Regions from separate parts of the Streptomyces sp. NPDC058632 genome, predicted to be linked through region 2. Evidence: riboswitches for the same ligand, from Rfam matches in the RefSeq annotation. Region 2 holds a riboswitch; each other region holds the start of a gene.

Region 1 (3,198 bases), on a different contig from region 2:
GCGTGGCCTTCGCGGCCATCGGCATCGGGGCGCTGGTGCCGGCGGCGATCATGTCGATCGCGGCCGCGAACCTGTTCACCCGCAACATCTACAGGGACTTCATCAAACCGGACGCGACGCCGGCGCAGGAGACCAAGGTCTCCAAGGTGGTCTCGCTGCTCGTGAAGGTGGGGGCGCTGGCCTTCGTCCTCACCATGGACAAGACCGTCGCCATCAACTTCCAGCTCCTTGGCGGCATCTGGATCCTGCAGACCTTCCCCGCCCTGGTGGGCGGCCTGTTCACCCGCTGGTTCCACCGCTGGGCGCTGCTCGCGGGCTGGGCGGTCGGCATGGTCTACGGCACGGTCGCGGCGTACGGGGTGGCCTCGCCGACGCAGAAGCACTTCGGCGGTTCGTCGCAGGAGATCCCGGGCATCGGCGAGATCGGCTACATCGGACTCACCGCCTTCGTGATCAACGCCCTGGTCACGATCGCCCTGACCTTCGTCCTGAGGGCGGTCAAGGCTCCCGAGGGCATCGACGAGACCCGGCCGCAGGACTACACGGCGGACGCGGGCGACCCGGAGGTCAGCACCGAGTTGCCGCTGGACGCGGCCGAAGCAGCCGACGTGGCCGTCGACGGAAAGCGCTGACAGGGGCCGACACGGCACGCGGGGACGGCAACGGGCAACGGGCCGCCGGAGAGATCCGGCGGCCCGTGGTCGTACCCGTGGGGCACACCCGGCCCATGGACGTCGCCCCCCGGCCGGTGGAGCCGTACGAGTTCGAGGAGCTCGGTGGGATCACCGCGCAGGCCTGTTTGCGCGACGGGCTGCTCGGCCTCGGGGAGAGCGACGCGTACCTCGGTGGGTTCAGGAACGTCGCCGAGCGGGCCGCGGCCGCCGGGGTACTGGTCGCCGTGGAGGGCTCCGGGGCGCGTCCCGGGGCGGCGGAGGCGGGCGGCGCGGGGAGTGTGCCGGGCGGGGCGACGTTCGTACCGGGCGCGGGCCACGGAGGGAGGCGTACGGATCGTGCCGCCCGCCTGTGAGCTGACGCTCTGACACCATCCGGTCCGGCACCGCAGTACTCCCTACGACACAAGATATGGGACTGCCTACAGTGTCCGGCACAAGATGTATGCTCATGCTCGCTGTCGCCGCAGGGGAATCCGGTGCGAATCCGGAACTGTCCCGCAACGGTGTACTTGTGCGTGTCCGCGTTTCCCGCGTGCCCGCACGGGCTTGAGTCCGAGGACCTGCCGACAGTGCACCCGGCCGTCCGGTCCGGGTGCCCGACGTCCGGGCCTCGCGGAATGGGCCGGTGGACGCGCGGCGCGTACGCGTGCCCGTGTGCTGCCCCCTGCCCTCGCCGAGGCCCCGCGCCGAGCGAGGGAGAGCCCCACGTGACCATCGCGCCAGCCGATCCTGCTTCAGCGGCCGACGTGAGCGACGGCCCCGGTGCCGCGCTGCTGCGGACCCTGACCGGGCTGACCGCAGACCTCCCCGACGCCGACCCCGGCCGGGTCGCCGCCGCCGCACTGCGCGGCCGGTCCGCGCGCGCGGACGAGACCGAGCTGCACGAGCTGGCCACCGAGGCGGCGGCCGGGCTCATCTCCGAGGATCCCGTCTACTCCCGGCTCGCCGCCCGGCTGCTGACCCTCGGCATCCGCGCCGAGGCCGCCTCGCAGGGGGTCACGTCGTTCACGTCGTCGATCGCGACCGGGCACCGCGAGGGCCTCGTCGCGGACCGGACCGCCGCGTTCGTCCTGGGGCACGCGGACCGGCTCGACGCGCTGATCGACCCGCAGGCCGACGACCGCTTCGGCTACTTCGGGCTGCGCACCCTGCACAGCCGTTATCTGCTGCGGCATCCGGTGACCCGCAAGGTCGTCGAGACGCCGCAGCACTTCCTGCTGCGGGTCGCCGCCGGCCTCGCGAAGGACGCCGGGAGCACGGAGGTCCGGCCGGTGGACGAAGTCGCCGCACTGTACGGCCTGATGAGCCGCCTGGAGTACCTTCCCTCCTCCCCCACCCTGTTCAACTCCGGTACCCGGCACCCCCAGATGTCGTCCTGCTACCTCCTCGACTCCCCGAAGGACGAGCTGGACTCCCTCTACGACCGCTACCACCAGGTGGCCCGCCTCTCCAAGCACGCCGGCGGCATCGGCCTGGCCTACTCCCGCGTCCGCTCACGGGGTTCACTGATCCGCGGCACCAACGGGCACTCCAACGGCATCGTCCCGTTCCTCAAGACCCTGGACGCCTCGGTCGCCGCCGTGAACCAGGGCGGCCGTCGCAAGGGCGCGGCGGCGGTCTACCTGGAGACCTGGCACTCCGACATCGAGGAGTTCCTGGAGCTGCGCGACAACACCGGTGAGGACGCCCGCCGTACGCACAACCTGAACCTCGCGCACTGGGTGCCGGACGAGTTCATGCGCCGGGTGAACGCCGACGCGCGGTGGTCGCTGTTCTCCCCGTCCGACGTCCCGGACCTGGTCGACCTGTGGGGCGAGGAGTTCGACACGGCCTACCGGGCCGCCGAGGACGCGGGCCTGGCACGCAGGACGATCCCCGCCCGGGAGCTGTACGGGCGCATGATGCGGACCCTCGCCCAGACCGGCAACGGCTGGATGACCTTCAAGGACGCCGCCAACCGCACCGCCAACCAGACCGCCGAGCCCGGCCACGTCGTCCACTCGTCCAACCTGTGCACGGAGATCCTCGAGGTCACCAGCGACGGGGAGACCGCGGTCTGCAACCTGGGCTCGGTCAACCTCGGCGCGCTCGTCGACCGGGACGCCGGTGACCTGGACTGGGTGCGGCTGGACGAGACCGTGCGCACGGCCGTCACCTTCCTCGACCGGGTCGTGGACATCAACTTCTACCCGACCGAGCAGGCGGGCCGCTCCAACGCGCGCTGGCGCCCGGTGGGGCTGGGCGTGATGGGCCTCCAGGACGTCTTCTTCGCCCTGCGCCTGCCCTTCGACTCGCCCCGCGCCCGGCGGCTCTCCACCCGGATCGCGGAGCGGATCATGCTCGCCGCGTACGAGGCCTCCGCCGACCTGGCCGAACGCGACGGCGCCCTGCCTGCCTGGGAGCACACACGGACCGCCCGGGGCGTGCTGCATCCCGACCACTACGACACCGAACTCGCCTGGCCCGAGCGGTGGTCGGCGCTGCGCGAGCGCATCGCGTCCGTCGGCCTGCGCAACGCGCTGCT
Region 2 (3,198 bases):
GTGCTGTTCCTGAAGAACGACCTGGAGGCGCTGCGCCGCAGCCCCCGTTCCGACGCCGTGGTCTTCGGTCAGCAGCGGCTTGCCGCGGGCCTGGGCGCCTGCGCGAGCGGCCTGCTGGGCGGGCAACTGTACGGCCTCGGCGAGCGGGCCGGGGACACCGGCTCGTTCTGGCTCCTGGCCGCCGCTCAGTGTCTCCTGCTTCCCCTTGTGTTACTGCCGCTGCGCCGCCGTACGGCACAACGGCCCTTCCCCCACGGCAACGACGAAGGAGCGCTGACGCGGCATGACACGGACGGGTGGGTTCCAGGACGATGACTTCTGGACCGAGTTCCACGACTTCCTCTTCTCCGAGCAGCGCTACCGACAGGCCGAGGAACTGCTGGAGACCTCTCCCCTGCTGTCCCTCCCGCCCGGGTCGCGGGTGCTGGACCTGTGTTGCGGGCCGGGGGTGTTCACCGTGCCGCTCGCCCGCCGCGGCCATGAGGTGACCGGAGTGGACCTCAGCCCGGCCATGCTGGACCGGGCTCGCAAGCGGTCGGCCGACGCCGGTGCCCGGGTCGCCTACGTACAGGCCGACGCGCGCCGGTACAAGGCGCCGGAGGGTTTCGACGTCGTCCTCAACATGTTCACGTCGTTCGGGTACTTCGAGGATCCCGACGACAACGTACGCGTGCTGCGCACCATGCACACCTGTCTGGTTCCGGGCGGCACCCTGGTCCTGGACCTCGCGGGCAAGGAACTGCTGGCCCGCAAGGTCGTCCCGCCCAAGGTGGTGCGGCGCGGTGACGACCTGATGGTGCAGACCGACACCGTGCTCGACGACTGGGCCCGGCTGCGCAGCGACTGGGTGCTGGTCCGCGGGGAGCGGGTCACGCGGGCCACCTTGGTGTGGTTCGTGTACAGCGCGGTGGAACTGCGCCGAATGGCCGAGGAGGCGGGCTTTGCCCGTGTGGAGGTCTTCGGCGGTTTCGACGGCCGTCCCTACGACGAGAACGCCGAGCGGCTCGTCCTGCGGGCGGTCCGCGGGAGCTGACGGCAGCGGGGGCGTACGGCCGGTCCCGTACGCCCTTTCGCCCTCCCCCCAAGAAACGTAGTATTACCTGGTCATCGCCGCGACGGGAGACAGGAAGCCGGTGCGAATCCGGCACGGTCCCGCCACTGTGACCGGGGAGCGCCCCTCCGACACGCCACTGCGCGCCGCGCGGGAAGGCGGGGGGAACGTCGATCCGGGAGTCAGGACACTGGCCTGTCGCGGGCCCGTCCCGAGGAGCGCGGACTCCAGGAGGCTTCACGTGTTTCCCTTACTCACCCCTGCACGAAAGCGCCGCTCCCTTCGCACGACGGCCGCGGCGGCCGCGCTGTCGGCGACCCTGCTGACCGCCGGCTGCGGCTCGCCCGACGACAGCACCGGCGACGCGAAGGCCACCGCGACCGCGCCCGAAGGCTTTCCCCTCACCATCGGCAACTGCGGTGTGCGGACGACGTACGGCGCACCGCCGTCCAGGGTGGTCACCATCCACCAGCACCCCGCGGAGCTGATGCTCGCCCTCGGCCTGAAGGACCGCATGGTGGGCACCGCCTTCCCCGACTCGGCCGTACTGCCGGAACTGAGGGAGGACTTCGAGGCGATACCGGAACTCGCCGAGAGGGAACCGTCGTTCGAGAAGATCCTCGACACCGGGCCCGACTTCGTCTACGGCGGTTACGGCAGCGCCTTCGCCGAGAACGAGGGCCGTTCCCGTGAGGCGTTCGCCGATGCCGGCATCGACACGTACCTCAACCGCGAGTACTGCGGCGAGAAGCAGCTGACGATGGAGGACACCTACGCCGAGGTCCGCACCATAGGCAGGATCTTCGACGTGTCCGACCGTGCCGACAAGCTGGTCGCCGACCTCCGGGGCAGGGTCGGCAGGGCCGCGTCCGCCGTCGAAGGAGAGCCGGAGGTACCGGTCTTCGTCTACGACAGCGGCGACAAGAGCGCCTTCACCGCGGGCGGCAAGGGCCTGGGCACCGAGCTGATCCGGCTGGCCGGCGGAGAGAACGTCTTCGCCGACCTCGACGAGGTCTTCGGTGACGTCTCCTGGGAACAGGTTGTCGAGCGCAGGCCCGAGGTGATCGCCATCTACGACTACGCCGGCGCCGGCAGCGTCGAACAGAAGAAGAGGTTCCTGCTCTCCCAACCCGCTCTCGCCGACGTGCCCGCCGTCAGGAACAAGCGGTTCGTCGTCCTGCCGCTGACCGCGACCCTGATCGGCATCCGGTCGGCGTACGCGGTCGAGAACCTGGCCCGCGGGCTGCATCCCCAGAGCTTCCGGTGACGCGCACCGTCACCGGGACATCCGCCGGCCCGGTTTCGGCGGAGGGGCGCAGAGAGGGCCGCACGACCATGGCCGGCATCCTGCTCGTGCTGGCCGTTCTGCTCGTGGCCTCCGCGACGGCGGGCCTGGCCATCGGCTCGGTCCAGGTACCGCCCGGCCAGGTCTGGGGCATCGTGACGCACGCGCTGGGCGCCGACTGGGCGGGGCCGGACTGGTCCGGTGCACGGGAGACCATCGTGCTGGACGTACGGGCGCCGCGTGTCCTGCTCGGAGCCGTGACCGGCGCCGGCCTCGCGGTGGTGGGCACCGCCCTGCAGGCGCTGGTGCGCAACCCGCTCGCCGAGCCCTACCTGCTCGGGGTCTCCTCCGGGGCGTCCCTCGGCGCGGTCGCGGTCATCGTCTTCGGCGTCAGCTTCGTCGGCCCCCTCTCCCTGTCCGCCGCCGCGTTCGCCGGTGCCCTCGGCGCACTGCTGCTCGTCTACTCCACCGCCCGCACCGGCGGACGCATCACCTCGACGCGTCTGATCCTGTCCGGAGTGGCGATCGCGGCGGTGCTCACCGCCGTGCTCAACCTGCTGCTGCTCACCACCGACCGCGGCAACGAGGCCCGGGCCGTGCTCGCCTGGACCCTCGGCGGCCTCGGTGGCGTCAACTGGGGCACTCTGTGGCTGCCGGGTCTGGCGGTGCTGCTGGGGATCGGCGTTCTCCTGGTGCAGGCCCGGAACCTGAACCTGCTGCTGGCCGGTGAGGAGGCGGCGACGACCATGGGGCTGGACGTGGCCCGCTTCCGGGCCCGGATGTTCGTCCTGCTCTCCCTGGTCACAGGCGTCCTGGTCGCGGCGGCCGGCCCGATCGGCTTCGTCGGCCTGATGCTGCCGCA
Region 3 (3,198 bases), on a different contig from region 2:
TCCACGAAGCGGACCACGACGCCCGGTTCGGCGGCCAGCGCGTCCACGTCCGTGAAGTTGGACATCAGCGGGACCGCGCACACGGCGACCCGCAGCACGTCCTCGCCGACCGGCGCGGCGACCGCGGACTCCCGCACGGCACCCCGCAGGGACACGGCCAGTCCGTCCTCCTCGTCGATGCCGAGCCCGTGACGGAAGGGCAGCACGCCGTACGTGCGCCGCCCGGTCAGACCGTGCAGCATGTCCAGGCCCGGCTCGAGGAGCGAGACATCGCCCCGGAACTTGTTCACCAGGAACCCGGCGACCAGTTCCTGGTCCTCGGGGGACAGCAGCGCGACGGTACCGAAGAAGGAGGCGAAGACACCGCCGCGGTCGATGTCGCCGACGACGAGGACGGGGAGCCCGGCGTTCCTGGCGATCCCCATGTTGACGATGTCGGTGCGCCGCAGATTGATCTCGGCCGGACTGCCTGCCCCTTCACAGATCACCGCGTCATACGTGCCCCGCAACTGCGCGAGACAGTCCAGCACCGTGCCCAGAAGCTGCTGTTGCCGCCCGCCGTGGTAGCCGCGCGCGCTCAGCTCACCGACCGCCCGGCCCAGCAGGACGACCTGGCTGCTCCGCTCCCCGCCGGGCTTGAGCAGCACCGGGTTCATCAGCGCGTGCGGTTCCACCCGGCAGGCCTGGGCCTGCATGGCCTGCGCCCGGCCGATCTCGGCGCCCTCCCGCGTCACGAACGAGTTCAGCGACATGTTCTGCGCCTTGAACGGCGCGACCCTGACGCCCTGCCGCACCAGCCACCGGCAGATCCCGGCGGTCACCACGCTCTTGCCGGCGTCCGACGTCGTACCGGCGACCAGCAGGCCCCCACCACTCATGACGTACATCCCTTCCCACGGTGCGCCGTCCGCACCACCGACCGGATCACCGCTCGTACCACGGGCCGCGCGACGGCGCCGGCACCGAGCGCCAGCCAGCCGACGCGGCGCGAGAGCCGTACCGCGCGGTCGATGTCCGCCACGGTCACGGCACGGCCACCGTCGTTGAGGACGGGCCGGTGCTCGACCCGCCCGGCGTAGGACAGAGTCCCGCCGAGCCGCACGCCGAGCGCACCCGCGAAGGACGCCTCCACGGGCCCGGCGTTGGGACTCGGATGCCTGGCGGCATCCGCGCGCCAGGCCCGCACGGCACCCCGCGGGTCCGGCCCGGCGGCCGAGGCGAGGACGGCGGTCAGCCGTGCCCCGGGCCACCCGGCGACGTCGTCGAGGCGCGCGGAGGCCCAGCCGTACCGCAGGTGGCGGGGGGACTTGTGGCCGACCATGGCGTCCAGGGTGTTGACGGCCCGGAACCCGAGCAGCCCCGGCACACCGGCGACGGCACCCCACACCAGGGCGCCCACCACGGCGTCGGAGGTGTTCTCGGCGACGGACTCCACGACCGCGCGGGCGATTCCGTCGGCGTCCAGTGCCTGCGGGTCCCGCCCGCACAGGTGCGGCAGCCGCGCCCGCGCCGCCGTCACGTCCCCGGACGCCAGGGCGCGCCCGATGGCGCGGGCCTCCCGGGCCAGCGACGTTCCTCCGACGACGGCCCAGGTGGCCGCGCCGGTCAGGGCGATGGAGGCGGCGGGGGAGGAGCGTACGCAGCGGGCGGCCAGGCTTCCCAGAGCGACGGCCCCGCCGACGCAGACGGCGGTGTGCAGCGCGCCGCGGCCCCGGTCGTCCCGCCACAGCATGTGCTCCACGGCAGCCGCGGCCCGCCCGAAGGCGGCGACCGGATGCCCTCGGCGGGGATCGCCGAGGAGCAGGTCGCCGAGGAGGCCGGCAGCGGCGCCGTACGCGAACGCGCGATCGGCACCCACGGGTTCAGCCGGTGGGGGATCCGGTGGGGGTGGCCGCCCCGAGCGGGGGCGGGGCGTCGCTGGTCGACCTGAACAGGCAGCCGGGCATGGCGATATGTCCTCACTCAGGGTGTCCACGCCCTGGTTCGACGAGACCGGCGGCGAGAGTTCCTGGCTCCCGGGGTGGTTCACCCCGGTGACAGTGGCGGGACCGCGCCGGAATCGCACCGGCTTCCTCTCCTGCCGCCCGTATTGGCTCCGGCAGTTCACCATGGTCCGGAAGAACCGTCAACTTGCCGTTGACCTGCGGGGCTGAAGTGTGCCGAGGCCCACAGGAGGTTTCGAAGGGTGAATGCCGGAGGGGTACGGGCACGGCGAACGGGCGGTACGGAGGCAACGCGCCCCGCACCGCCCGCCGGACGGACCGTCAGGCCATGATCAGGTAGATCCCGTACGCCACCGCCGCCACGCAGGCCGCGAAGCAGGCGTAGGCGCCGGTGACCGCGAGGCCCGCGGACTCGCCCCGGGCGGCAGCCCGTTCACGACGGGACAGGCCGGTGATGCCCAGGGTGAACAGGGCCACCAGGGCCACGGTGACCACGAGGCTGACGCCGAAGACGGAACCGAGGGCGGCCCAGTCGATCTCCATGGTGCTCTTCTTCCTTCGCGTCCTGCTGTGGGGTCAGACCGTGGTTTTGGCCGGAGGGGCCGTCGGGTCGGTGGGGGCCGGGACGGCGGCCGAGAGTTCGTCGCTCACGTGGCCCGCCGGCGGGGTGGCCACCGCGGCCATGGCCGCGGTCACGACGCCGCCCTGCTCCCCGTCGGTGTCGTCGGTGCCGTTCACGTTGGTGTGGTCGATGACCTCGCGCCGGGAGACCTTCCAGATCGCGGCGCTGGAGCCGATCAGGAAGACGGCGACGAGGGCGGTGCCCCAGCTGCCGAAGCCGCAGACCCACTCGGCGATCGCCGCGACCAGGGCCGCCGCCGGCAGCGTCAGACCCCAGGCGACGAACATCCGGGTGGCCGTCGACCAGCGGACCACGCCGCCCTTGCGGCCCAGGCCCGCACCCATCACCGAACCGGAGACGGAGTGCGTGGTGGACAGGGAGAAACCGAGGTGGGAGGAGGCCAGGATGACCGTCGCGGCGCTGGTCTGGGCGGCGAAGCCCTGCTGCGGCTGGAGGTCGGTCAGGCCCTTGCCCATGGTGCGGATGATGCGCCAGCCGCCGAGGTAGGTGCCCAGCGCGATGGCCACGCCCGCGGAGAGGATGACCCACAGCGGGGGGTCGGAGTCCGGGGCGAGGGTGCCGCCGGCGACCAGGGCCAGGGTGATGATGCCCATCGTCTTCTGGGCGTCGTTG
Region 4 (3,198 bases), on a different contig from region 2:
CTCATGACATCCGGCTTTCCAGGAGAAGGGTGACGGCGACCAGCGCCACGAGCAGCAGCACGCTGACGGCCGTGAACCGTACGGAGATACGCGCCTCGGGCACCAGGACGCGCAGCGTGCCGTCGTAGCCGCGTCCGGCGAGCCCCGTCTGCAGCCGCGCCGCCCGGTCGAAGGACCGGACGAACGCCGTCGCGCCGAGCCCGCCCAGCGAACGCCAGGACGCCGCCCGGGTGGTGTGCCCCAGCCGGGCCGCCTGCGCCTGACCGACCCGGCGCACGGAGTCGAGCAGCAGGAAGCTCATGCGGTACGTCACCAGGGCCACGTCCACCAGCGGTGCGGGCACCCCGGCCCGCACCAGGCGCGGCAGCAGGTCCGACATCGGCGTGGTGAACGCGAACAGCAGCACCCCGAGGGACGCCGCCGAAGTGCGCAGCAGCAACTCACCCGCGCGCAGCGGCCCTTCGGGGGCCGGTGACACCAAACCGCCCGAACCGCCCACCTGCACGAGCAGCGTGAGCGCCCCGGTGACGCAGAAGCCCAGCGGCACCCGGTAGGCACGCCACAGCCGCCGGCCCGGCACCCCCGCCGGGCCCAGCAGCACCGCGAGCGCGGTCACCAGCACCAGCGCCGCGCCCGGCCACGGCGGCAGGGAGATCGCGAGCACGGTGAGACCCAGTCCGAGTACGGCCTTGTCCACCGGATGACGGCGGCGCCAGCGGCTGCTGTGCGCCGCCGCGTCGATCGGCAGCACGCGCGATCAGGCCCGGGGCCCGGGGGAGACCGCCTCGCCGGGGCCGGGGCCGGGGCCGGGCGCCGGCTGCTGCTCCCGGGCCCGCTCCGCGCCCTGCCGGCGCCCGCGCCGCACCCCGAAGTAGTACGCCAGGACACCCGCGCCGACGGCGGCCTGGAGGGCGAACAGCCCCGACTCGATCTCACCGGACGGGGGTTCGTACAGCGGCGAGAACCACGGCTCGTAGTCCGGTTCGATCTCGGTGATCGCGCTCTGAGCCTCGCCGTCCGCACCGGCGAACGGTTCCTCCTTGTGGTCGCCGAGCCCGAGCGCCAGTGGCAGCACCGCGAGCGCGGCCACGGCGAGCAGCAGCAGCGTGTTGATCTTCGCGTTCCTGGTCATCGCGCCACCTCCGATTCCGTTCCCGCCGTCCCGGCCGTTGCCGACGCGGCGGGCCTGTTGCGGGCGACTTCGGCCACCAGCACGCCGAGACGGGCCAGTTCGCCCCCGCTGGACTGCACCAGCAGGCGCATCACCAGCACGGTCAGCAGCCCCTCGCTCACCGCGAGCGGAATCTGCGTGACGGCGAAGATGGAGCCGAACTTCCCGAGCGCGCCCAGGAACCCGCTCCCCGGGTCGGGGAAGGCGAGAGCCAGCTGCACGCTGGTGACGCAGTACGTGGACAGGTCGGCGACGAACGCGCCGCAGAACACCGCCGCCATCAGCGGCGCCCCGCACCGCCGCGCCAGCCGGTACACGCCGTACCCCGCCCACGGCCCGACGACCGCCATGGAGAAGACGTTGGCGCCCAGCGTGGTCAGCCCGCCATGGGCGAGCAACAGGGCCTGGAACAACAGGGTGATGGTGCCCAGCACCGCCATGACCGGCGGCCGGAACAGGATGGCGCCCAGCCCGGTGCCGGTGGGATGGGAGCAACTCCCGGTCACCGAGGGCAGTTTCAGCGCGGACAGAACGAAGGTGAACGCCCCCGAGGCACCGAGCAACAACGTGCTCTCGGGATGTTCCCTGACTTCACGGATCAGCGACCGGGCTCCGTGGACGACGAACGGCGCCGACGCGGCGCCCCAGGCGACCGCGTGCGCCGGTGGCAGAAAACCCTCGGCAATGTGCATGGCTCAGCAGACCCTCTCCAGCACCTCGTGGATGGTTGACGCGCCTTGGCCGGTCTCCTGGCTGACGGGTACCACCGCCCGAGCTCCGCCTTCCCGGGTCCTGGATGGACCCAGTGGCTGCCCCGTCGGTCCTGTCGGGGACAGGACCAGGGGCCGGAGCCGGACTTCCCGATCACAGTGGCGAGGGCCGCACCGGTATCGCACCGGATTTCCCGTTCACCAAGGCGTGGCGACAGTAGACCGGCTCCGGCCCGGTGACAAGCGGGTACCGGGGGCGCGCGGACGGCGTTCCGCAGCCCGTACCCCCGCGCACACCTGCGGTCTTGACGCCCGACGCCCGTCGATGGCAGGGGGTGGCACTCGGGCGGCCGCAGATCGCCGAAGTGCCGGCATGAGGGGCCGGGGCCCTGGGCAGAACCTTGCTGCAATTAATATGCAACAACGCATTCCAGTCAGCAGAGGTGTGAGGTTCGATGACGACCCGACGAATACGGCGTACCACCGGCGCGGCGACCACCGCCGCCGCGCTCGCGCTGGCCGCCGCCTGCTCGGCGCCGACCGGCGGCTCGGACGCCGGCGCGGGCGGCGGCGGGTCCGCCGAGTCCGTGGTGATCGGCGTTCCCTCCGAACCCGACACCCTGAGCCCCCTGCTCGGCTACGGCAAGGACGGCAACTCCAAGATCTTCGACGGGCTGCTCGCCCGGGAGGCCGACCTGGAACTCAAGCCCGCCCTGGCGAAGGCCCTGCCCGAGATCGGCGACGACGGCCGCACCTACACCTACACCCTGCGCTCCGGCGTGACGTTCAGCGACGGCGAACCCCTCACCGCCGAGGACGTGGTCTACACGTACGAAACGGTGCTCGACGACAAGACCAACAACACCGCCAAGAGCGAACTGGACGCCGTCGAACAGGTCCGCGCGGACGGCGACGACAAGGTCGTCTTCACCCTCAAGTACCCGTACGCGGCCTTCGCCGCCCGCACCGTCCTGCCCATCGTCCCCGAGCACATCGCGGGCGGGCAGGACCCCAACACCGGCGCCTTCAACACCGAACCGGTCGGCACCGGACCGTACGTCCTCACCGGCTGGAGCAAGGGCGAGAAACTCACCTTCAAGGCGAACCCGGACTACTGGGGCGGCGCCCCGAAGGTGAAAAAACTCACCATGGCGATCATCGCCGACGACGACGTCCGCGCCACCCGCCTGCGCTCCGGCGACCTCGACGGCGCGACCCTCCCGCCCAACCTCGCCGCCACCTTCAAGAACGACGACGGCCTCAAGACCTACCGGGCCACCTCCTACGACTTCCGCGCCGTCACCCTCCCCACCGCGA

The links. A riboswitch is a leader RNA that binds a small molecule or an ion and turns the genes downstream of it on or off. The one in region 2 is predicted to bind cobalamin.
Region 1: it holds a riboswitch for cobalamin, as region 2 does, so the genes downstream of both, ACFWVE_RS17885 (ribonucleoside-diphosphate reductase subunit alpha) here and ACFWVE_RS11685 (ABC transporter substrate-binding protein) in region 2, are expected to answer to the same signal.
Region 3: it holds a riboswitch for cobalamin, as region 2 does, so the genes downstream of both, ACFWVE_RS26265 (cobalamin biosynthesis protein) here and ACFWVE_RS11685 (ABC transporter substrate-binding protein) in region 2, are expected to answer to the same signal.
Region 4: it holds a riboswitch for cobalamin, as region 2 does, so the genes downstream of both, ACFWVE_RS09675 (energy-coupling factor ABC transporter permease) here and ACFWVE_RS11685 (ABC transporter substrate-binding protein) in region 2, are expected to answer to the same signal.

Annotation. Positions count from the first base shown of each region.
Region 1 covers NZ_JBHXQZ010000042.1:5,840-9,037, reverse strand. The annotation lists gene mctP (monocarboxylate uptake permease MctP) at 1-632, shown strand, start outside; gene ACFWVE_RS17890 (hypothetical protein) at 728-1,027, shown strand; cobalamin riboswitch at 1,087-1,257, shown strand; gene ACFWVE_RS17885 (ribonucleoside-diphosphate reductase subunit alpha) at 1,382-3,198, shown strand, end outside.
Region 2 covers NZ_JBHXQZ010000023.1:47,065-50,262, reverse strand. The annotation lists gene ACFWVE_RS11695 (MDR family MFS transporter) at 1-315, shown strand, start outside; gene ACFWVE_RS11690 (class I SAM-dependent methyltransferase) at 284-1,033, shown strand; cobalamin riboswitch at 1,085-1,265, shown strand; gene ACFWVE_RS11685 (ABC transporter substrate-binding protein) at 1,293-2,318, shown strand; gene ACFWVE_RS11680 (FecCD family ABC transporter permease) at 2,315-3,198, shown strand, end outside.
Region 3 covers NZ_JBHXQZ010000080.1:7,947-11,144, forward strand. The annotation lists gene ACFWVE_RS26260 (cobyric acid synthase) at 1-878, opposite strand, end outside; gene ACFWVE_RS26265 (cobalamin biosynthesis protein) at 875-1,858, opposite strand; cobalamin riboswitch at 1,980-2,142, opposite strand; gene ACFWVE_RS26270 (hypothetical protein) at 2,265-2,486, opposite strand; gene ACFWVE_RS26275 (anion permease) at 2,520-3,198, opposite strand, start outside.
Region 4 covers NZ_JBHXQZ010000017.1:80,807-84,004, reverse strand. The annotation lists gene ACFWVE_RS09690 (energy-coupling factor ABC transporter ATP-binding protein) at 1-5, opposite strand, end outside; gene cbiQ (cobalt ECF transporter T component CbiQ) at 2-751, opposite strand; gene ACFWVE_RS09680 (energy-coupling factor ABC transporter substrate-binding protein) at 758-1,132, opposite strand; gene ACFWVE_RS09675 (energy-coupling factor ABC transporter permease) at 1,129-1,863, opposite strand; cobalamin riboswitch at 1,893-2,102, opposite strand; gene ACFWVE_RS09670 (ABC transporter substrate-binding protein) at 2,337-3,198, shown strand, end outside.